Regions from separate parts of the Streptomyces sp. NPDC004539 genome, predicted to be linked through region 1. Evidence: riboswitches for the same ligand, from Rfam matches in the RefSeq annotation. Region 1 holds a riboswitch; each other region holds the start of a gene.
What was found. A riboswitch is a leader RNA that binds a small molecule or an ion and turns the genes downstream of it on or off. The one in region 1 is predicted to bind cobalamin.

Region 1 (5,368 bases):
TCTTCGGGACGCGGGCGCCTCTGCTCAGCCATACGGCGATCCTGCCAGGGGGCGGGGAAGAGGGGGAGTCATGCCCGGAGCGACACCACGATGCCCTGTCCAGTTCACCTTCCGTTCATCCAGGTTACCTACCTTCAACCAGCCGATTACTTCGAACGATTGCCTGGGTAAATGGAAAACTTCTCGCTGATCCTCGCGATAGTGGTGATCACCGCTCTCGCGTTCGATTTCACGAACGGTTTCCACGACACCGCCAACGCGATGGCCACGACCATCTCGACCGGCGCACTGAGGCCCAAGGTGGCGGTGGCCATGTCCGCCGCGCTCAACCTTGTGGGGGCGTTTCTCTCCGTGGAGGTCGCGAACACGATCTCCAAGGGACTCGTCGACGAAAGCGGTATACGACCGGAGGTCATCTTCGCCGCCCTGGTGGGCGCGATCCTCTGGAACCTGCTGACCTGGCTGGTGGGCCTGCCCTCCAGTTCCTCGCACGCCCTGATGGGCGGCCTGATCGGCGCCACGCTGGCCTCGGCCGGCTCCGGCGCGGTGCACGGCGACGTGCTGGTGACGAAGGTGCTGATCCCGGCGGTCGCCGCCCCGATCGTCGCCGGGCTCGCCGCGATGCTGGCGACGAGGCTGTCGTACACCCTCGGCAAGAAGGCCGAAGGAAAGGCCGCGGAGAAGAGCTACCGGTTCGGGCAGATCGCCTCGGCCGGCCTCGTCTCCCTCGCGCACGGCACGAACGACGCGCAGAAGACGATGGGCATCATCACCCTCGCGCTGGTCGCGGGCGGCTCCCTGGCGCCCGACTCCGACCCGCCCACCTGGGTCATCCTCTCCGCGGGCGTCGCGATCGCGCTCGGCACCTACCTGGGCGGCTGGCGCATCATCCGCACGATGGGCAAGGGCCTCACCGACCTCCGGCCGCAGCAGGGCTTCGCCGCCCAGACGTCCGCCGCGACAGTCATCCTGGCCTCCTCCCACCTCGGCTTCTCCCTCTCCACCACGCACGCCGTATCCGGCTCCGTGATGGGCGCGGGGCTCGGCCGCAAGGGCGGGGTGGTGCGCTGGTCCACGGCGACCCGGATGTTCGTCGCCTGGGGGCTGACGCTGCCGGCCGCCGGGCTCGTCGGCGCGCTCGCCGAGTCGGTCACCGACCTCGGTGACTGGGGCACGGCAGCCGTCGCCGTCTTCCTCGTCGGCTCCAGCGCGGCGATCTGGAAGATCTCGCGGCGCGAGGTCGTCGACCACAACAACGTGAACGACACGGACGACACCGCTGATGTCGTCTCCGACTCCGACTCCGACGCCGGTGACATCAAGGTCGTCATCCCCGCGCCGGCGACCGTCGCCACCACCGACCCGGCCGCTCCCCCGGCCGCGACCGTCTGACCCCGAAGGACACCGCAACCATGAAGATCGACTGGTCCGCTCTCGGCTCCGTCTTCGGTGTCAGCCTCGTGGTCACCGTGGGCATCGTGACCCTCTTCACCCTCGGCGTCATGGGCCTCTCCCGGCACGAGCGCGCCCAGGCCGACGGCGGCTCCGCCGCCCTCGCGGTCACCGGCGCGTACGCGTGCTTCGCGGCGTGCCTGGGGGCCGTGGCGTACGGCATCAGCCTCATCGTCGCCTGAGCCTCCGGAAGACCGGCAGCAACCGTTTCCACAACCCCGTACGGCACCCGCCGTACGGGGTTTCGTGTGCGGTCGGCCCGACGGGTCGTGTGGGGTTCTGCACAGTCCGCTCTCGCAGGTCAACAGCGAGTTGACGGCTCTTCGAGGCCCGTGGTGGACTGCCAGGGCCATGTACGGCGGCTCAGGAGGAAGTCGGTGCGAATCCGGCGCGGTCCCGCCACTGTGACCGGGGTAGTCATCCCCGGGAGCCAGGAACTCCCACCGCCGGTCTCGTCGAACCAGGGCGTGGACACCCTGAGTGAGGACATATCGCTATGCTCGGCCGCCGCCGTCTGAGGTACCGACCCCGACCGCTGCCCGCTCCCACGGCCGGCTGAGCCGATGGGTGCCGATCGCCTCCACGCGTACGGCGCCGCCGCCGGCCTCCTCGGTGACCTGCTCCTCGGCGACCCCCGCCGGGGGCATCCGGTCGCCGCGTTCGGCCGTGCCGCGATGTCCGTGGAACGCGTGCTGTGGCACGACCACCGCGGCTGGGGAGCCCTGCACACGGCCGTCTGCGCGGGCGGCGCGATCGCCCTGGGCGCGGTGGCCGCCTCGTCCGTACGCCGCTCCCCCGGCGCCTCCCTCGCCCTGACCTCCGCCGCGACCTGGGCGGTCGTCGGCGGCACCTCCCTCGCGCGCGAGGCGCGGCACATCGGACGGGCGCTGGAGGCCGGGGACGTCGAGGCGGCGCGGGCGCGGCTGCCGCATCTGTGCGGGCGGGACCCGCAGGCGCTGGACGCCTACGGGATCGCGCGGGCCGTTGTGGAATCGGTTGCCGAGAACACGTCCGACGCGGTCGTGGGCGCGCTGGTGTGGGGGGCCGTCGGCGGGGTGCCGGGGCTGCTGGGGTTCCGGGCCGTCAACACGCTCGACGCGATGGTGGGGCACCGGTCGCCGCGTCACCTGCGGTACGGGTGGGCCTCCGCCCGGCTCGACGACGTCGCCGGCTGGCCGGGGGCCCGGCTGACCGCCGTCCTCGCGTGTGCCGCCGGGGACGATCCCCGGGGGGCCGTGCGGGCCTGGCGGGCGGACGCGGTGAAGCATCCGAGCCCCAACGCCGGGCCGGTGGAGGCGTCGTTCGCGGGGGCGCTCGGGGTGCGGATGGGCGGGACCCTGTCGTACGCGGGGCGGGTGGAGCATCGGCCGGTGCTCAACGCCGGTGGGCGCGGGGTCGTCGTCGGTGATGTCGAGCGGGCTGTGCGGCTGTCCCGGCGGGTGAGTTGGCTGGCGCTGGGGGTGACGGTCGCCGGGCGGGTGGTGGTCGGGCGGGCGTTGGCGGGGCGGGGGGCCGCTAGGCGTGTCGGGGCTGCCGGGGTCGGGGCCACGGGGCTCGGGGCTGCCGGGCGGAGTTTGTGTAAACGGTTGCTGAAAAGGGGGGCGGGTTCATGAGTGGCGGGCTGTTGGTCGCCGGGACCACCTCGGACGCCGGGAAGAGTGTCGTCACCGCCGGGATCTGCCGGTGGCTCGTCCGGCAGGGGGTGAAGGTCGCGCCGTTCAAGGCGCAGAACATGTCCCTGAACTCGTTCGTGACCCGGGAGGGCGCCGAGATCGGGCGGGCGCAGGCCATGCAGGCGCAGGCGTGCCGGATCGAGCCGACGGCGCTGATGAACCCCGTGCTGCTGAAGCCGGGCGGGGAGCGCAGCAGCCAGGTCGTGCTGATGGGCAAGCCGGTCGGCGAGATGGACGCCCGCCGGTACCACGGGGGCCGGCAGGAGCAGCTCCTCGGAACCGTCCTCGACTGTCTCGCCGAACTCCGCGCCACGCACGACGCGGTGATCTGCGAGGGCGCCGGATCGCCCGCCGAGATCAATCTGCGGCGCACCGACATCGTCAACATGGGCATCGCGCGGAACGCGGGGCTGCCGGTGCTGGTGGTCGGGGACATCGACCGGGGCGGCGTCTTCGCGTCGTTCTTCGGCACGGTCGCGCTGCTCTCCCCCGAGGACCAGGCGCTGGTCGCCGGGTTCCTGGTGAACAAGTTCCGGGGCGATGTGTCGCTGCTGGAACCGGGGTTGGAGATGCTGCGCGGCCTGACCGGGCGTCCGTCGTACGGGGTGCTGCCGTTCCGCGCGGGGCTCGGGATCGACGAGGAGGACGGCATGGCGGTGTCCCTGCGGGGGGCCGTACGGGAGTCCTCGCTCACGGCGCCGGTCGGGGACGAGGTGCTCCGGGTCGCCGTCTGCGCGGTGCCGTTGATGTCGAACTTCACGGACGTCGACGCGCTGGCCGCCGAACCCGGTGTGGTGGTGCGGTTCGTGGACCGGCCCGAGGAACTCGCGGACGCGGATCTGGTCGTCGTCCCCGGAACTCGGGGGACGGTGAAGGCACTTGAGTGGCTTCGGGAGCGGGGGCTGGCGGCCGAGTTGGGGCGCCGGGCCGCTGCCGGGCGGCCGGTGCTCGGGATCTGCGGCGGCTTCCAGCTGCTCGGCGAGCGGATCGAGGACGACGTCGAGTCGCGCGCCGGGATCGTCGACGGGCTCGGGCTGCTGCCCGTGCGGGTGCGGTTCGCCCGCGAGAAGACCTTGACCCGGCCGGTGGGCGAGGCCCTCGGCGAGCGGGTCGAGGGATACGAGATCCACCATGGGGTCGCCTCTGTCGATGGAGGAGAACCCTTCCTGGACGGCTGCCGAGTCGGGGCCGTCTGGGGTACGCACTGGCACGGTTCGCTGGAGTCGGACGGATTCCGGCGGGCCTTTCTTCGCGAGGTGGCCGCCGCCGCGGGCCGCCGCTTCGTGCCCGCCACCGACACCTCGTTCGCCGAACTGCGCGAGCGACAGCTCGATCTGCTCGGCGACCTGATCGAACAGCACGCGAACACCGACGCGCTTCTTGGGCTCATCGAGTCGGGAGCGCCGCAAGGACTGCCCTTCATCCCCCCGGGAGCGCCCGCATGAGTACGGTTTTGCTGTTGTCGACCGCCGACACGGATCTGCTGGCGGCCCGCGCCTCCGGCGCCCCGTACCGGATCGGGAACCCGACACGGGTGGACGTCGCCGGGGAGCTGCCGGCGCTGATCGAGGGCGCGGACATCGCTGTCGTCCGGCTCCTCGGCGGGAAGCGGGCCTGGGAGGACGGACTCGCGGCGCTCAAGTCGGCGGGGATTCCCACCGTGTTGCTGGGCGGGGAGACCGTGCCGGACGCGGAGCTGATGGCCGAGTCGTCGGTGCCGGCCGGGGTCGTCGCGGAGGCGCTGCGCTATCTCGTCGAGGGCGGGCCCGCGAACCTGGTGGAGCTGGCCCGATTCCTGTCCGACACCGTGCTGTTGACCGGTGAGGGCTTCGACGAGCCGCAGAAGATGCCGGAGTTCGGCGTCAGCGGAGAGCGCGCCTTCGTCGAGGGCCGTCCCACCGTCGGCGTGCTCTTCTACCGGGCCCACGAGCTGAGCGGCAACACCTCCTTCGTCGACACGCTGTGCGACGCGATCGAGGCGCGGGGCGCCAACGCCCTTGCCGTGTACTGCGGTTCGCTGCGCGGCGCGGACGCCGGGCTGTACGAACTGCTGAGCGGGGCCGACGCGTTGGTGGCGACGGTCCTCGCGGCCGGCGGCGCGCACGCGTCCGAGGCGTCGGCGGGCGGTGACGAGGAGGCGTGGGACATCGGGGCGCTCGCGGATCTCAACATCCCTGTGCTGCAAGGGCTTTGCCTCACGTCGTCGCGGGCGGCGTGGGACGAGTCGGATGCCGCGCTCTCCC
Region 2 (5,368 bases), on a different contig from region 1:
ACAAGTCCCGGCTTCTGCTCGCAGCATCTTGCCGCACGAGACTCATGACAACCCATGGCCAAAGCTGTTACGTACGACGGGTTCAAAAGACGACCTCTTACGTCAACGGGCCGTTGCCGCCGAGACCCGCTGCACCGTAGGTTCTCCGCGGTGACCTTGATGGAGACGCAGAGCCTCGCGTCGATGAGCGACGGGGCGCGGTTGTGCTGGACGGCGCTGGGGGACACGGCTCGGCAGCCGCCCGTGGTGATGCTCCACGGCGGTCCGGGGCTGCCGGACTACCTGGGCGACGTCGCCCCCATGGTCGCGGACCTCACGCCCGTGTACCGGTACGACCAGCGTGGCACCGGCCGATCCCCGTGGGAGGGCCGTCATTCCCTCGGCCGGCATGTCGACGACCTCGCCGAACTGCTCGACGTATGGGAGGTGCCCAGGGCCGTGCTGGTCGGGCACTCCTACGGCACCGACCTGGCGAGCCGGTTCTGCCTGGCGTACCCCGATCGGATCGCCGGAATGCTGCTGATGTGCGGGCCGTTCGTCGGTGACTGGCGCGCCGGGGACCGGGCGGAGCGTGACCGCCGTATGACCGCCGCGCAGCAGGAGCGGCTCCGCGTACTGGAGGAGTCGCCGCGCCGTACGGAGGAGGAGGAAGTCGAGCTGCTCACGCTGGCCTGGTTCACCGACCATGCCGATCCCGAACGTGGCTGGAACTGGGCAGCGCGGGGTGCCCGGCGGCGGCGCCCCGTCAACTGGGTCATGAACAGGGAACTCGGCAGGGAGGGACGCGCGGACCCGCTCGACGGGCACCTTGCCGAACTGAGTGAGCACTTGCCCGCGCGAACGGAACTCCTCGCCGGGGTCGCCGATCCTCGGCCCCTGTCGGCTCTCGAATCACTCGCGTTCCGGCTCGGTCTACCGTTGACGCGGATCGCGGACGCCGGGCACGAGCCCTGGCTGGAGCAGCCCGACGCCGTACGTACGCACCTCCGGAGATTCGTGCGGGGCGCGGTGGACGCATAGGGCTTCGACCGGCCCTCCGGCCGTGTGCTTCCCGGCCTCGGGTGCACACCGCGACCCGGTAGCCGTACGGCTGCCGTCAGGCCCCCCAGCGCACGGCGATCGTGTCTCCGACGCCCACGGCCGTCTCCCGTGCGGCGGTCGCGAAGGACGAGCCGTCGATGCTGACCTTCCAGGTGCTGGAGCCGTTGGCGGCCGTGCCGTTGAGGGCGGTGACGGTCCCGGTGCCGGAGGACGGTGTCACGGCTGTCACGCAGCCGGACGGAGTGGCCGAACCTCCCGAACCCCCTGAACCTCCCGAACCCCCCGAGCCCGTCGCCGCGTCGAGGACGGCACCCAAGGTCGTCGTCGCGCCGGTCGGCGTCAGGGCGACCGAGCACACCCGCAGGTTCCCGGACCCGTCGTCCACGGTCAGCGCCAGCTTCGTCGCCGTACCGGCGGTGAAGGACGACTGCCCCACCCACTGCGGGGCGCCGGCGGTCGTCGGGACGGGCGGTGTGGCCGTGAAGCCGCCTCCGGCCACCGCGCGCAGGCCGTCGATGGACGCGTACGAGGACGGACTCGTGTCGCTGGGCAGGTACTTGAAGCCGCCGCCGGGGTTGAACTGCTGGGCGATCAGGAAGTCGACCGGGGTCTTGCCCTGGGCGGTGAGGAAGTCACCGGTCTGCGGATTGATCCCGCAGGCGTTGAGGCCGGACACGGCCCAGCCGTTGGAATCGGTGTTCACCCCGAACACGGCGTTGAAGGCCCCGGTGCTCGCCACCAGCTTGCTCTTGAGGAACGCCTTGGCCTGCACGACGTCGGTGTCGGTGTTCGGCACGCCCGACACGCACAGCGCCGCCATGGCCGCGCCGGTCATGTCGATGTCGCTCGCGGCGGCGAGCTGGGTGGGGTTGCCCTCGGCCTTGCCGTAGTTCCAGCCGCCGTCGTTGTGCTGGTTGGCGCGCAGCCGGGTGACGATCGCGTCGCGCAGCGACTGGGGGACGCGGACCTGCCCGGATGCCGTCTTCGCGCCGCCCAGGGCCAGCGCGGCGAACACCGTGCCGTTGAAGGTGGCCGACGGGCCGAAGTAACCGGCTTCCGAGGTCTGCCAGTAGCCGTAGATGTCGGCGATCAGGTTGCGGGAGGCGGAGACACGGGCCGGGTCGAGGCCGGCGGCGTAGGCGTTGAGGGCGGCGCGTTCGTAGTCGGTGACGACGGGGGAGGAGGACGGCCAGCCGCCGGTGGACAGCAGGTCGCGGTAGACGGTTCTCGCGTTCTTGCTCGTGTCGCCGCCCGGCGTCACGTCCACGGCGGCGGTCCCGGCCGCGGCGAAGGCGCTGAACGCCCACTCGTTGGACAGCCCCGACCCGGCGTACGAACCGTCCGCCGCCTGAAGGGACTTGAGGTAGGTGACGCCGTTCGTCTTCGAGGTGGCGATCTGCGCCGGGGTGGCGGTGGCCGCCGCGGGCAGCGTGGTGAGCGCGAAGGCGCCGAGGGCGGCGGCGAGGGTCAGGGCGGAACGACGGGACATGGCCTGCTCCTTGGGTGAGGGACGCCGACCGGACCCGCCTGCGGTGGGTGGGGCCGCCGTCCGGGACGCGTGGATCGGCTTCCGAAGGTGCTGCGCCGCCTGGGCATTCGGGCTCGGAACGGCCCTCTGCCGTCCCACACCGCTGCGCGTCAGCCCCGGACTCCCACCGGGTTCCCCCACTCGGCAGTGCCGGACGGTACCCGACCGCCACCCGCGTGGCCAGAGCGACCCGCGTCACCCTGTGCGACACCTTGACGCTCTCTGTGAACCGTGTTCAAATCCGCCTGATACGCAAGAAGTTCCAGGGGAAGCCGGTCGAAAACCGGCGCTGACCCGCAACCGTGGGCCCGGCACACGCCGGGCGAGCCGGACTGCCTGGAGCGTGATCCGAGCAACGAACGCCGTCGCGGACTACGGCGTGGTGCGACCGACTCTCGTACGGGGGAACTCCCGTGACCACGAGGGTCCTCAACCACGTCTCCGTCCCGCGCCGGACGAGGGGGCGGCCATGGGGACCGGAGAGCGAAGAGGCGCGCGGTCGGGCACAACACCCGGCGCCTGGACGGCACTTGCGACCGCGCTGCTGCTGATCGCAGCCGCCTGCACGACCTTCCTCACCACCATCTCCCCAGCCGCCGCCGACCCCATCGGCGACTGCACCGCGACCGACGGCGCGGTCGCCGCCGTCGACTTCGAGCCGTTCGGCGGCAAGGTCGAGCGCGGCTGCGACACCACCCCGACCACCGGCTACGACCTCCTCCACGACGCCGGCTTCACCACCACCGGCACCCGGCACGACGGCCCCGGCTTCATCTGCCGTATCGGCTCCGGCACCTTCAACTCCGGTACGCAGTACCCGACTCCGGACGAGGAACCCTGCGTTCTGACCCCGCAGGCGACGGCCTACTGGTCGTACTGGACCGCCGCACCCGGCCAGGACGAATGGACCTACAGCCGGTACGGAGCCATGGACCGCACACTCAAGGACGGCGACGTCGACGCCTGGGTCTACGGCGGCACCGACGTCGGCGGCAGCACGGGCCGGCCCGCCTTCACCCCGGACGACGTCCGCGCGGGCACCACCGGCACCCCCGATCCGGGCACCACCCCCACCGGCGCGCCCGGCGACATCGACCTGGCCTCCGCGGCGACCTGGCTCAAGAGCCGCCTCACCGACGGCGAACGCGTCGTCGACGACGGCGCCCCGAACCACCTCCTGACCACCGAGACCGCCTACGCCCTCGCCGCCACCGACGGCAGGAGCGCCGGCCTCGACAAGATCACCGCCTTCCTCGCCGCCCACACCGCCGACTACGCCTACCCGAACGGCACCGACCGGGCCCCCGACGCCACGGCAGCCGCCCGCCTGGCCCTCCTCGCCGAGATCACCGGACAGGACGCGCACACCTTCGGCGGCCACGACCTCGTCGGCGACCTGGCGAAGAACGTGTGCGCGGCGGGCCCGGAGTCCGGCGAACCGACCCCCGGCTGCACCGCCAAGGGCGACTTCGCGGGCGCCGGGTACGCCGAGGGACAGGCTCTGTCCGTACTGGCCCTGTTGCGGTCCGGAACGACTCCTCCGGCGGCCACCGTCGGCCGCCTCACCCAACTCCAGTGCGCCGACGGCGGCATCACCAGCATCCTCATCCGCCCCGGCGAGCACTGCGACGGCGACTCCGCCACCACCGGCCTGGTCGCCCTCGTCCTGAACAAGGCGGGCGGTCACGACGACGCGGTCACGAAGGCGCGCACCTACCTGACGAAGACCCAGCGCGCGGACGGCGCGTTCCCCGGCTACACCGGTTCCACGACCGGCGGCGTGTACGCGACCGCGTACGCCGCCCAGGCCCTGCGCGTACTCGGCGACACCACCCGCGCGAACGCGGCCGTGGGCTGGCTGTCGCGGCAGCAACTCGACGGCGGCGGCTTCGGGTTCGAGGAGGGCGCCACCGACCCGGCCCTCTATCCGACCCCGCCCGCCGTCCTCGCCGGCGCCGGCACCAGCCTCGTCACCCTGACCACGAAGCAGGCCGAGCCGACCGACCCGCCGACGACCCCCACCGCGCCCCCGACCACCCCGCCCCCGGGGGTCGGCCCCGACCTCAAGAAGGGCGTCGCCTACCTCACCGACCCCGCCAACCTGAAGCAGGGCCGCTACTACACCGCCGGACCCGGGACGACCCGCGCCGACTTCGGCCTGACCGTCGACGGCGCCTACGCCCTCGCCGCGACCGGCCTCGACAACGCCGGACTGCGCGGCATCGTCGACTTCCTCGACCACGAGGGCAAGGACGGCGAGGGCCGCACCGTCAACGACTGGACCGGCATCGGCACACCCCACGCCACCGGCGGCTCCCTCGGCAAGACAGCCCTGCTCGCCGAGGCCGTCGGCCGCGACCCGCGCGACTTCGCCGGCCACGACCTGATCGCCGCGCTCGACAAGGCCGTATGCACGAAGGCGAGCACCGCGCCCGACCGTTCCTGCGCGGCGAAGGGCGCCTACACCTATGCGCCTTCCGTGTTCGGCCAATCCCTCGCGGTGATCGCGCAGTTGAGGGCCGGGGAGAAGGCGCGGGAGCCGGTCGCCTATCTGGCGAGCCTCCAGCAGGACAGCGGCGCCTGGCCGAGCCTGATCCCGGCGACGAAGGACGCCGACGTCGACTCCACCGCGATCGCGGCCATGGCGCTCGATCTGGCCGGCGGCGACACGGCGGAGAAGGCCGTGGACAAGGCCCTCTCCTGGCTCGCGTCAAGGCAGTTGGCCGACGGCGGCTTCCCCGGCGCCGCCGGGAACTCGGTCAACTCGGCCGCGCTCGCGGTGCAGGGGCTCTCCCTCGA
Region 3 (5,368 bases), on a different contig from region 1:
GCCGAGCTGCTCGACATCGCGCCGGGCGGACGCGTGCTGCGCATCGAGCGGCTGCGGATGGCCAACGGCGAGCCGATGGCCATAGAGACGGCCCACCTCAGCGCCAAGCGCTTCCCGGCCCTGCGCCGCTCCCTCGTCAAGTACGCGTCCCTGTACACCGCCCTCGCCGAGGTGTACGACGTCCGGCTCGCGGAGGCCGAGGAGACGATCGAGACGTCGCTGGCGACGCCGCGGGAGGCGGGCCTGCTGGGGACGGACGTGGGGCTGCCGATGCTCATGCTGTCCCGGCACTCCCTCGACCTCCGGGGGGAGCCCGTGGAGTGGGTGCGGTCGGTGTGGCGGGGGGACCGGTACAAGTTCGTGGCGCGGCTGAAGCGGCCCGTGGAGTAACCATGGAGTGACACAGGATCAGGACGATCTGCGAACAAGGCTTCCCCTGTGCTTATCCGTCACTTAGATTGCCTGCGCATTGCATTGGTGATCACTGGTGATCTCAGCGAGGGGACGGAGCCGCCGATGTCAGACACCCCACCGAAGGCCGGGGAACCGGTGGTGACGCCCTTGCGCGTCGTCATCGCCCTGTGCCTGTTCGCGCCCTTCGTGGCGCTGCTGTGGGTCGGTTCGTATGCCGATGTGAACCCGCGGTTCATCGGCATCCCGTTCTTCTACTGGTACCAGATGCTGTGGGTGCTGGTCTCCACGGTGCTGACGATGACCGCGTACCAGCTCTGGCAGCGTGACCAGCGCGCCCGCAAGGGGGGTGCGGCGAAGTGAACGACGGTGTGAACGGCGTCGCGCTCGGCGTCTTCATCTTCTTCTTCCTGGCCGTCACGGTCATGGGGTTCCTCGCGGCGCGCTGGCGCAAGGCGGAGAACGAGCACTCCCTGGACGAATGGGGGCTCGGCGGGCGGTCGTTCGGGACCTGGGTGACCTGGTTCCTGCTCGGCGGGGACCTCTACACGGCGTACACGTTCGTCGCGGTGCCGGCGGCGGTGTACGCGGCCGGCGCGGCCGGGTTCTTCGCGGTGCCGTACACGATCCTCGTCTACCCCCTCATCTTCACGTTCCTGCCCCGCCTGTGGTCCGTCTCGCACAAGCACGGGTACGTCACCACGTCCGACTTCGTGCGCGGGCGGTTCGGGTCCAAGGGGCTGTCCCTCGCGGTCGCCCTCACCGGCATCCTCGCGACGATGCCGTACATCGCGCTCCAGCTCGTCGGCATCCAGGCGGTCCTCGACGTCATGGGCGTCGGGGGCGGCGAGGACACGAACTGGTTCATCAAGGACCTGCCCCTGCTGATCGCCTTCGGCGTGCTGGCCGCGTACACGTACTCCTCGGGGCTGCGGGCACCGGCGCTGATCGCGTTCGTCAAGGACACGCTGATCTACATCGTCATCACGGTCGCGATCATCTACATCCCGATCAAGCTGGGCGGGTTCGACGAGATCTTCGCGAAGGCCGGGGAGAAGTACGAGGCCGCCGGGGCCGGGGGGCTCGTGCCGGCGCAGGGCGCGCAGTGGACGTACGCGACGCTCGCGCTCGGTTCGGCGCTGGCGCTGTTCATGTACCCCCACTCGATCACGGCGACTCTCTCCTCCCGGAGCCGCGACGTCATCCGGCGCAACACGACGATCCTGCCGCTGTATTCCCTGATGCTGGGGCTGCTGGCGCTGCTCGGGTTCATGGCCATCGCCGCCGGGGTGAAGGTCAAGAACGGGCAGCTGGCGATCCCTCAGCTGTTCGAGAACATGTTCCCGGACTGGTTCGCGGGGGTCGCGTTCGCGGCGATCGGGATCGGGGCGCTGGTGCCGGCCGCGATCATGTCCATCGCGGCGGCCAACCTCTTCACGCGGAACATCTACAAAGACTTCATCAAGCCCGACGCGACGCCGGCGCAGGAGACCAAGGTCTCGAAACTGGTCTCGCTGCTCGTGAAGGTGGGCGCGCTGGTCTTCGTCCTGACGATGGACAAGACCGTCGCCATCAACTTCCAGCTCCTCGGCGGGATCTGGATTCTCCAGACCTTCCCGGCCCTCGTCGGCGGTCTCTTCACCCGCTGGTTCCACCGCTGGGCCCTGCTGGGCGGCTGGGCGGTCGGCATGCTCTACGGCACGATCGCCGCGTACGGCGTCGCCTCGCCGACCCAGAAGCACTTCGGCGGCAGCTCGAAGGAGATCCCCGGCATCGGTGAGATCGGCTACATCGGCCTCACCGCCTTCGTCCTGAACGTCGCGGTCACGGTGGTCCTGACGTTCGTCCTGCGGGCGGCCAAGGCCCCCGACGGCATCGACGAGACCCGCCCCGAGGACTACACAGCGGACGCGGGCGACCCGGGCGTCCAGACGGAGCTACCTCCGGCGACGTCGGGAGCGGCCCACTAGGCAGGTGCGGCACCGTCGTGGTTGCTCGCGCCCGCGCGGCGGTAGCCGCAGATCGATACAGCCCCGCGCCCCTGGAAGATGCGCTCCGCGCGCTTCCAGGGGCGCGGTCCTGTGTCGCACGACCCGCAGCGAACCACCGTCGGCCACCACCCCCAGGGGCGCGGGGAACTGCGCGACCAGCCACAGCGGGCCCGCAGTCGGCAGCCCGCAGCACGCCCCACCCCCTCCCCCGCATCACAATTCTCACCCGACAGTTGACACTCCGAAGCCGACACGACACAACATCTGGGGGTGCCACCACAACCCGGCACTAGATGTATGCTCATGCTCGCTGTCGCCGCAGGGGAATCCGGTGTGAATCCGGAACTGTCCCGCAACGGTGTACTTGTGCGCATACGCACACGAGAGTCAGTCCGAGGACCTGCCGACAGCACACGCGCCCAGCCGTACCCAGGACGGCTCGGCGTGCCCTGACGTCCGGGCCTCGCGGAGTGGGCCGGGGTGCAAACGCGCCGTGCGTTCGCGCTGCCCTGCCCTCCCCCAGGCCCCCTGCCGAGCGAGGGAGAGCCTCACGTGACGATCGCGCCAGTCGAACCGGTTTCAGAGGTCCAGGCGGTCGAGACCGAGAACGACGGTCCCGGAACCGCGCTGCTGCGGACCCTGACGGAGCTGACCGCCGACCTCCCCGACGCCGACCCCGGCCGGGTCGCCGCCGCCGCCCTGCGGGGCCGCTCCGCGCGGGCGGACGAGGCCGAGTTGCGCGAGCTCGCGACCGAGGCCGCCGCCGGCCTGATCTCCGAGGACCCGGCGTACTCCCGCCTCGCCGCCCGCCTCCTGACGATCAGCATCCGCGCCGAGGCCGCCTCCCAGGGTGTGACGACCTTCACGGAGTCGGTCTCCGTGGGTCACCGCGAGGGCCTCATCGCCGACCGCACCGCGGAGTTCGCCGCCCTGCACGCCACGTACCTCGACGGCCTGATCGACCCCGCCGCCGACGACCGCTTCGGCTACTTCGGCCTGCGCACCCTGCACAGCCGTTACCTCCTGCGGCACCCGATCACCCGCAAGGTGATCGAGACCCCCCAGCACTTCCTGCTCCGGGTCGCGTCGGGCCTGGCCGAGGACAGCACCGTCCGCGCCCTGGACGAAGTCACCGCGCTGTACGGCCTGATGAGCCGGCTCGACTACCTCCCCTCCTCCCCCACCCTCTTCAACTCCGGCACCCGCCACCCGCAGATGTCGTCCTGCTACCTCCTCGACTCCCCCGTCGACGAGCTGGACTCCATCTACGACCGCTACCACCAGGTCGCCCGGCTGTCGAAGCACGCCGGCGGCATCGGTCTGTCGTACTCCCGCATCCGCTCCCGGGGTTCGCTGATCCGGGGCACGAACGGGCACTCCAACGGCATCGTGCCGTTCCTGAAGACGCTGGACGCGAGTGTGGCGGCCGTCAACCAGGGCGGTCGGCGCAAGGGCGCGGCGGCGGTCTACCTGGAGACCTGGCACTCCGACATCGAGGAGTTCCTGGAGCTGCGGGACAACACCGGTGAGGACGCCCGCCGGACGCACAACCTGAACCTCGCGCACTGGATTCCGGACGAGTTCATGCGCCGGGTCAACGCGGACCAGGAGTGGTCGCTGTTCTCCCCGTCGGACGTGCCGGAGCTGGTCGACCTGTGGGGCGACGAGTTCGACGCGGCGTACCGCGCGGCGGAGGCGAAAGGTCTCGCCAGGAAGACGATCCCGGCGCGTGACCTGTACGGCCGCATGATGCGGACGCTCGCGCAGACCGGCAACGGCTGGATGACGTTCAAGGACGCCGCGAACCGTACGGCGAACCAGACCGCCGAGCCGGGGCACGTCGTGCACTCCTCCAACCTCTGCACGGAGATCCTGGAGGTCACGGACGACGGCGAGACGGCCGTCTGCAACCTGGGTTCGGTGAACCTGGGCGCGTTCGTGACCGGTGGCGACATCGACTGGGAGCGGCTGGACGAGACCGTCCGCACCGCCGTGACCTTCCTCGACCGCGTCGTCGACATCAACTTCTACCCGACCGAGCAGGCGGGCCGCTCCAACACGAAGTGGCGTCCGGTGGGCCTGGGCGCGATGGGTCTCCAGGACGTCTTCTTCAAGCTGCGCGTCCCGTTCGACTCCGCCGAGGCGAAGGCCCTGTCGACGCGGATCGCCGAGCGGATCATGCTGGCCGCGTACGAGGCGTCCGCGGACCTCGCCGAGCGGTCCGGTCCGCTGCCCGCGTGGGAGAAGACCCGTACGGCGCGTGGTGTGCTGCACCCCGACCACTTCGGCGTCGAGTTCACGTGGCCGGAGCGGTGGGCGGCGCTGCGGGAGCGGATCGCGTCGACCGGGCTGCGCAACTCGCTGCTGCTGGCGATCGCGCCGACCGCGACGATCGCGTCCATCGCGGGCGTCTACGAGTGCATCGAGCCGCAGGTGTCCAACCTGTTCAAGCGCGAGACGCTCTCCGGTGAGTTCCTCCAGGTCAACTCGTACCTGGTGCAGGATCTGAAGGACCTCGGCGTGTGGGACGCCCGGACCCGTGAGGCGCTGCGCGAGGCCAACGGCTCGGTGCAGGACTTCGTGTGGATTCCGGACGAGGTGCGGGCGCTGTACCGCACGGCGTGGGAGATCCCGCAGCGCGGTCTGATCGACATGGCCGCCGCGCGGACGCCGTACCTGGACCAGGCGCAGTCCCTGAACCTGTTCCTGGAGACGCCGACGATCGGCAAGCTCTCCTCGATGTACGCGTACGCCTGGAAGTCCGGGCTGAAGACGACGTACTACCTGCGCTCGCGCCCGGCGACGCGCATCGCCCGCGCCGCCCAGGCGCAGGCCCCCATCCCGGTGCAGCAGGCCACGGACCCCGACGCGGTCGCCTGCTCCCTCGAAAACCCCGAGTCCTGCGAGGCATGCCAGTAATGACCACCGAAGCCCAGAAGAACCTGCTCGACCCCGGCTTCGAGCTG
Region 4 (5,368 bases), on a different contig from region 1:
TGTGGGGAGTGAGAAGAGAAGGGGGTCAGCGAGTGCCCTGGGGGCGGCTCGGACTGGGAGGTTCTGCGCCCATGGCCGCCTCCGTTCCGCGATGCGAGTGCGCCCATGACGGGCCCGACGCGACGAGTCTGCACCTTCTTGCGTCCAGACGCAAATAAAGGCGGGGACTCTTGCCCGCCTCTCACCCGGCATGCGAAAGGGCCCGGTGTCTCCCCAGACACCGGGCCCGTCGTCCGCACCCTCCGCTCAAGGTGCGGTCACCACATGCCGCTCACATGTGGACTGTGGGGGCCGCGTTCTCGTCGGCCTTCGGGACGCCGCTGCGGTAGAGCAGCAGCGCGATGACGGCGCCGACCGCGAAGAAGCCGGCCGACCACCAGTAGGCGGTGGAGTACGACTCCAGCGCGGCGTGCGCCTGGACGAGCTTGTCGCCCGCGTTCCTGCCGTGCAGGTAGTTCGTGGCGGCGCTGGCCGCGAGGGTGTTGAGCAGGGCGGTGCCGATGGAGCCGCCGATCTGCTGCATGGTGTTGACGGAGGCCGAGGCGACCCCGGCGTCGTGCGCGGCGACCCCGCTGGTGGCGAGGGACATCGCGGGCGCCATGACCAGGCCGATACCGAGGCCGGTGACGATCAGCGGCGGCATGACGTGGGTGACGTACGTGCTGTTCAGGTCCAGGCCCGTCATCCAGACCAGGCCGAGCGCGCCGAGGGCCATGCCGAGCGGGACGATCGTCTTCGGGCCGATCCGGGGGACGAGGAAGCTGGTCGCCAGGGTGGCCGCGACCATCAGCGCGCCGACCATCGGCAGGAACGCGAGCCCGGTCTTGACCGCGCTGAACCCGAGGCTGAGCTGGAGGTAGTAGGTCAGGAAGAGGAAGACACCGAACATGCCCGCGCTGGAGATCAGCATGACGGCGAAGGAGGCGCCGCGGTCGCGGTCGAGCAGGACGCGCAGCGGGAGCAGCGGGTGGGACGCCCGGGTCTGCCACCAGGTGAACGCGGCGAGCAGGATGCCACCGGCGGTCAGGAAGCCCCAGGAGCGCGGGGAGGACCAGTCGTGGGACTCGGCCATGGAGAAGCCGTAGACGACGGAGAAGAGTCCGGCGGTGACCAGGATCGTGCCGGGGATGTCGAGCTTGGCACCGGGTTCGCGCTGGGTGCGCTTGAGCAGTATCCAGCCGCCGACCAGCGGGATCACGGCGAGGACGAGGTTGACGTAGAGGGTCCAGCGCCAGTTCAGGTACTCGGTGAGGACGCCGCCGAGGAGGAGGCCGACGGCCGCGCCGGAGCCGGCGATGGCGCCGTAGATGCCGAAGGCGCGGGCCCTCTCGCGCGCGTCGGTGAACGTGGTGGTCAGCAGGGAGAGCGCGGCGGGCGCGAGGAGGGCGCCGAAGAGGCCCTGGAGGGTGCGGCCGACGACGAGGACCTCGAAGTTGGTCGCGGCACCGGCCAGCGCGGAGGCGGCGGCGAATCCGCCGACGCCGACCAGGAAGGCGAGCTTGCGGCCGAAGAGGTCGGCGATCCGGCCGCCGAGGAGCAGGAGGCTGCCGAAGGCGAGGGAGTAGGCGGTGACGATCCAGGTCCGGTCGCCGTCGGAGAAGCCGAGGTCGGCCTGGGCGGACGGCATCGCGATGTTCACGATCGTCGCGTCCAGCGTGACCATCAGCTGGGCCATGCCGATCATCGCGAGGACCCACCAGCGATGACGGGACGCGGGTTCCTCGGCCTGCTTCGTGAGTGACGTCGTGTCCGGCGTCTCGGTGGTCTGTGACATGAGGGCGTGCTCCGATGAGATGATCGGGCGTCTCGCGAACGAAACGGTTTCGTACTCGACAGACGCTACACACCCCGCTAGCGAAACTCAACCGTTTCGATAGTGAGACCAGGATCACACAGGCGATAGGCAACTATCAGATGAGCCCTTGTCGTGAAAACGCTTCCCCGTACGCCGCGTTCGCCCCGTACGCTGATCACCGCAGCCGGTTCGCCCCGTCAGCCAGACGGGCCGCGTCGCAAGAGGGAACCCGGTGGGAATCCGGGACTGCCCCGCAGCGGTGAGCGGGAACGACCGCCGTCATACGCACTGGGTCCGTGAGGACCTGGGAAGCGACGGCCAGTAGGTGCCTCGTCCTCGTACGAGGTGTGCCCGTGAGTCCGAAGACCTGCCGACTGCCCGTGCGCGAGCTGTTCGCGTACGGAGTTCCGGTGACCTCGCGGGTGGGTCGGCGCACAGCAGGCCGTACGGCGTCGCCGTCCGGCCGGTGGCTCCTTCACGCCCTCGTCCCGTCGCCGGGACCTCAGGGAATCGTCTCGTGAAGGAGATCTCCGTGACCACGAAGTCCGCAGCCGCGGCAACCCTGTACGGCTACCCCCGGCAGGGTCAGGGCCGGGAGCTGAAGAAGGCCGTCGAGGGGTACTGGAAGGGCCGCGTCACCGCGGCCGAACTCCACTCCACCGCCGCCGACCTGCGCGCCGCCACCTGGCGGCGCCTCGCCGACGCCGGTATCGACGAGGTCCCCACCGGCGACTTCTCGCTCTACGACCACGTCCTCGACACCAGCGTCATGCTCGGCGCGATCCCCGTGCGCCACGCGGGAGTCGACGACCCGCTGGACCGCTACTTCGCCATGGCGCGCGGCACGCAGGACGCCCCGCCGCTGGAGATGACGAAGTGGTTCGACACCAACTACCACTATCTGGTCCCCGAGTTGGGCCCGGACACCGTCTTCCGCGCCGAACCCGCCAAGCAGCTCGCCGAGTTGCGGGAAGCCCTCGCCCTCGGCCTGACCGCCCGCCCGGTCCTCCTCGGCCCGGTCACCTACCTCCTGCTGGCCAAGCCCGCCCCGGGAGTGGCCGCCGGTTTCGAGCCGCTCACCCTCCTCGACCGGCTCCTGCCGGTGTACGCCGAGATCCTCGCCGAGCTGCGGGCGGCCGGCGGCGGATGGGTCCAGCTCGACGAGCCCGCCCTCGTCCAGGACCGCACCCCGGCCGAGCTGAACGCCGCCGCCCGCGCCTACCGGGACCTCGGCGCGCTCACCGACCGGCCGAAACTGCTGGTCGCGACCTACTTCGACCGCCCGGGCGCGGCCCTCCCGGTCCTCGCCAAGGCGCCCGTCGAGGGGATCGCGCTCGACTTCACCCGGCCCGGCACCCTGGAGGACCTCGCCTCCGCCGGCGGGCTGCCCGGCAAGCGGCTGGTCGCGGGCGTCGTCGACGGGCGCAACATCTGGGTGAACGACCTCGCCGGGTCCCTCACCGTCCTCGGCACCCTCCTCGGGCTCGCCGACCGGGTCGACGTCTCCGCGTCCTGCTCCCTGCTCCACGTCCCGCTCGACACGGCCGCCGAACGCGACGTCGACCCGCAGATCCTGCGCTGGCTCGCCTTCGCCCGGCAGAAGACCGCCGAGGTCGTCACGCTGGCACGCGGACTGACCCGCGGCACCGGCGCGATCGCCGCCGAACTCGCCGCGAACCACGCCGACCTGGCCTCCCGCGCGGGGTCGCCGATCACCCGTGACCCCGCGGTGCGGGCCCGCGCCGCCGCGGTCACCGCCGCCGACGCACGCCGTGAACAGCCGTACGCCGAGCGGGCGTCGGCGCAGCGCGCGCATCTCGGGCTGCCCACGCTGCCGACGACCACGATCGGGTCGTTCCCGCAGACCGCCGAACTGCGGTCCGCCCGCGCGGACCTGCGGGCGGGGCGGATCGGGGCCGCCCGGTACGAGGACCGGGTCGCGGCCGAGATCCGGGAGGTGATCGCCTTCCAGGAGAAGGCGGGGCTGGACGTGCTGGTGCACGGCGAGGCCGAACGCAACGACATGGTCCAGTACTTCGCCGAGCAGCTCACCGGCTACCTGGCGACGCAGCACGGCTGGGTCCAGTCGTACGGCACCCGGTACGTGCGCCCGCCGATCCTGGCCGGGGACATCTCCCGCCCGGAGCCGATGACGGTCCGCTGGACGTCGTACGCGCAGTCGCTCACCGACCGGCCGGTCAAGGGCATGCTGACCGGGCCGGTGACGATGCTCGCCTGGTCGTTCGTCCGGGACGACCAGCCGCTCGCCGAGACCGCCCGGCAGGTCGCGCTGGCCCTGCGGGACGAGGTGAACGACCTTGAGGCGGCCGGGAGTTCGGTGATCCAGGTCGACGAGCCCGCGCTGCGCGAGACGCTGCCGCTGCGGGCCGCCGACCGGGCCGGTTACCTCGCGTGGGCGACGGAGGCGTTCCGCCTCGCGACCTCGGGGGTGCGGGCGCGGACGCAGATCCACACCCACATGTGCTATGCCGAGTTCGGGGACGTCGTGCAGGCGATCGACGACCTCGACGCGGACGTCATCAGCCTGGAGGCGGCCCGCTCCCACATGCAGGTGGCGCGGGAACTCGCGGCGCACGGCTACCCGCGTGAGGCCGGGCCGGGTGTCTACGACATCCACTCGCCGCGCGTCCCGAGCGCGGAGGAGGCGGCCGAACTGCTGCGGACCGGGCTGGCGGCGATCCCCGCCGAACGGCTGTGGGTGAACCCCGACTGCGGGCTCAAGACCCGGGGCTGGCCGGAGACGCGGGAGTCGCTGGAGAACCTGGTGACGGCGGCGCGCACGGTGCGGGCCGAGCTGTACTGACGGACCGCCGAGGGTCCCCGGGCGCACCGGGGGCCCTCCCTCCCGTTCAGCGAAACATCTCCTTCATACAGGAAGTATTTAGGGGTAACACCGGCTGCCTACGGTCCCTCCGTGCTCCCGCTCTGCCGACGCCGTCACGCGGGACATCGGTCCCCGACCCGCAAGGAGACGTCGTATGAGCGTCGAGCCGCAACTGGACGTACGAGAAGAGCCGGCGAGTACCGATCAGGCGACGAAGGAGACGCTGGAGGACTACACCCTCCGCTTCGCGCCCCGGAGCTACCGCCGCTGGACCCCGATGGTCGTGGCGACGACCGCGCTGGGCGGCATCGCCTACATGGCGGACTTCTCGATCGGCGCGGGCATCGGGCTCGCGCACGGCACCGGCAACGCGCTCGTGGCGATCGCCGTCGCCGCCGTCGTCATCTTCGTCACCGGGTTCCCGCTCGCGTACTACGGCGCCCGCTACAACATCGACCTGGACCTGATCACCCGGGGTTCCGGGTTCGGGTACTACGGCTCGGTGCTGACCAGCGTCATCTTCGCGAGCTTCACGTTCATCTTCTTCGCGCTCGAAGGGTCGATCATGGCCCAGGGGCTGAAGCTGGGCCTCGGACTCCCCCTGTGGCTCGGCTATCTGGTCTCCACGCTGATGGTCATACCGCTCGTGATCTACGGCATGAAGGCGCTGAGCAAGCTCCAGGTGTGGACGACGCCGATCTGGCTGCTGCTGATGGTGGGGCCGCTGG

Region 2: it holds a riboswitch for cobalamin, as region 1 does, so the genes downstream of both, ABZX85_RS47470 (prenyltransferase/squalene oxidase repeat-containing protein) here and ABZX85_RS32215 (cobalamin biosynthesis protein) in region 1, are expected to answer to the same signal.
Region 3: it holds a riboswitch for cobalamin, as region 1 does, so the genes downstream of both, ABZX85_RS02555 (ribonucleoside-diphosphate reductase subunit alpha) here and ABZX85_RS32215 (cobalamin biosynthesis protein) in region 1, are expected to answer to the same signal.
Region 4: it holds a riboswitch for cobalamin, as region 1 does, so the genes downstream of both, metE (5-methyltetrahydropteroyltriglutamate--homocysteine S-methyltransferase) here and ABZX85_RS32215 (cobalamin biosynthesis protein) in region 1, are expected to answer to the same signal.

What each region holds. Positions count from the first base shown of each region.
Region 1 is NZ_JBEXLS010000018.1:174,313-179,680, reverse strand. Features, by position in the region: gene ABZX85_RS32230 (class II aldolase/adducin family protein) at 1-32, opposite strand, end outside; gene ABZX85_RS32225 (inorganic phosphate transporter) at 172-1,392, shown strand; gene ABZX85_RS32220 (hypothetical protein) at 1,413-1,634, shown strand; cobalamin riboswitch at 1,771-1,913, shown strand; gene ABZX85_RS32215 (cobalamin biosynthesis protein) at 2,016-3,065, shown strand; gene ABZX85_RS32210 (cobyric acid synthase) at 3,062-4,570, shown strand; gene cobN (cobaltochelatase subunit CobN) at 4,567-5,368, shown strand, end outside.
Region 2 is NZ_JBEXLS010000045.1:14,997-20,364, reverse strand. Features, by position in the region: gene ABZX85_RS47480 (alpha/beta hydrolase) at 160-1,020, shown strand; gene ABZX85_RS47475 (hypothetical protein) at 1,097-2,530, opposite strand; cobalamin riboswitch at 2,632-2,707, opposite strand; cobalamin riboswitch at 2,799-2,924, shown strand; gene ABZX85_RS47470 (prenyltransferase/squalene oxidase repeat-containing protein) at 3,039-5,368, shown strand, end outside.
Region 3 is NZ_JBEXLS010000001.1:586,179-591,546, forward strand. Features, by position in the region: gene ABZX85_RS02540 (GntR family transcriptional regulator) at 1-390, shown strand, start outside; gene ABZX85_RS02545 (DUF3311 domain-containing protein) at 517-774, shown strand; gene mctP (monocarboxylate uptake permease MctP) at 771-2,381, shown strand; cobalamin riboswitch at 2,693-2,825, shown strand; gene ABZX85_RS02555 (ribonucleoside-diphosphate reductase subunit alpha) at 2,955-5,321, shown strand; gene ABZX85_RS02560 (ribonucleotide-diphosphate reductase subunit beta) at 5,321-5,368, shown strand, end outside.
Region 4 is NZ_JBEXLS010000010.1:11,203-16,570, reverse strand. Features, by position in the region: gene ABZX85_RS21480 (MFS transporter) at 272-1,774, opposite strand; cobalamin riboswitch at 1,964-2,185, shown strand; gene metE (5-methyltetrahydropteroyltriglutamate--homocysteine S-methyltransferase) at 2,328-4,619, shown strand; gene ABZX85_RS21470 (allantoin permease) at 4,795-5,368, shown strand, end outside.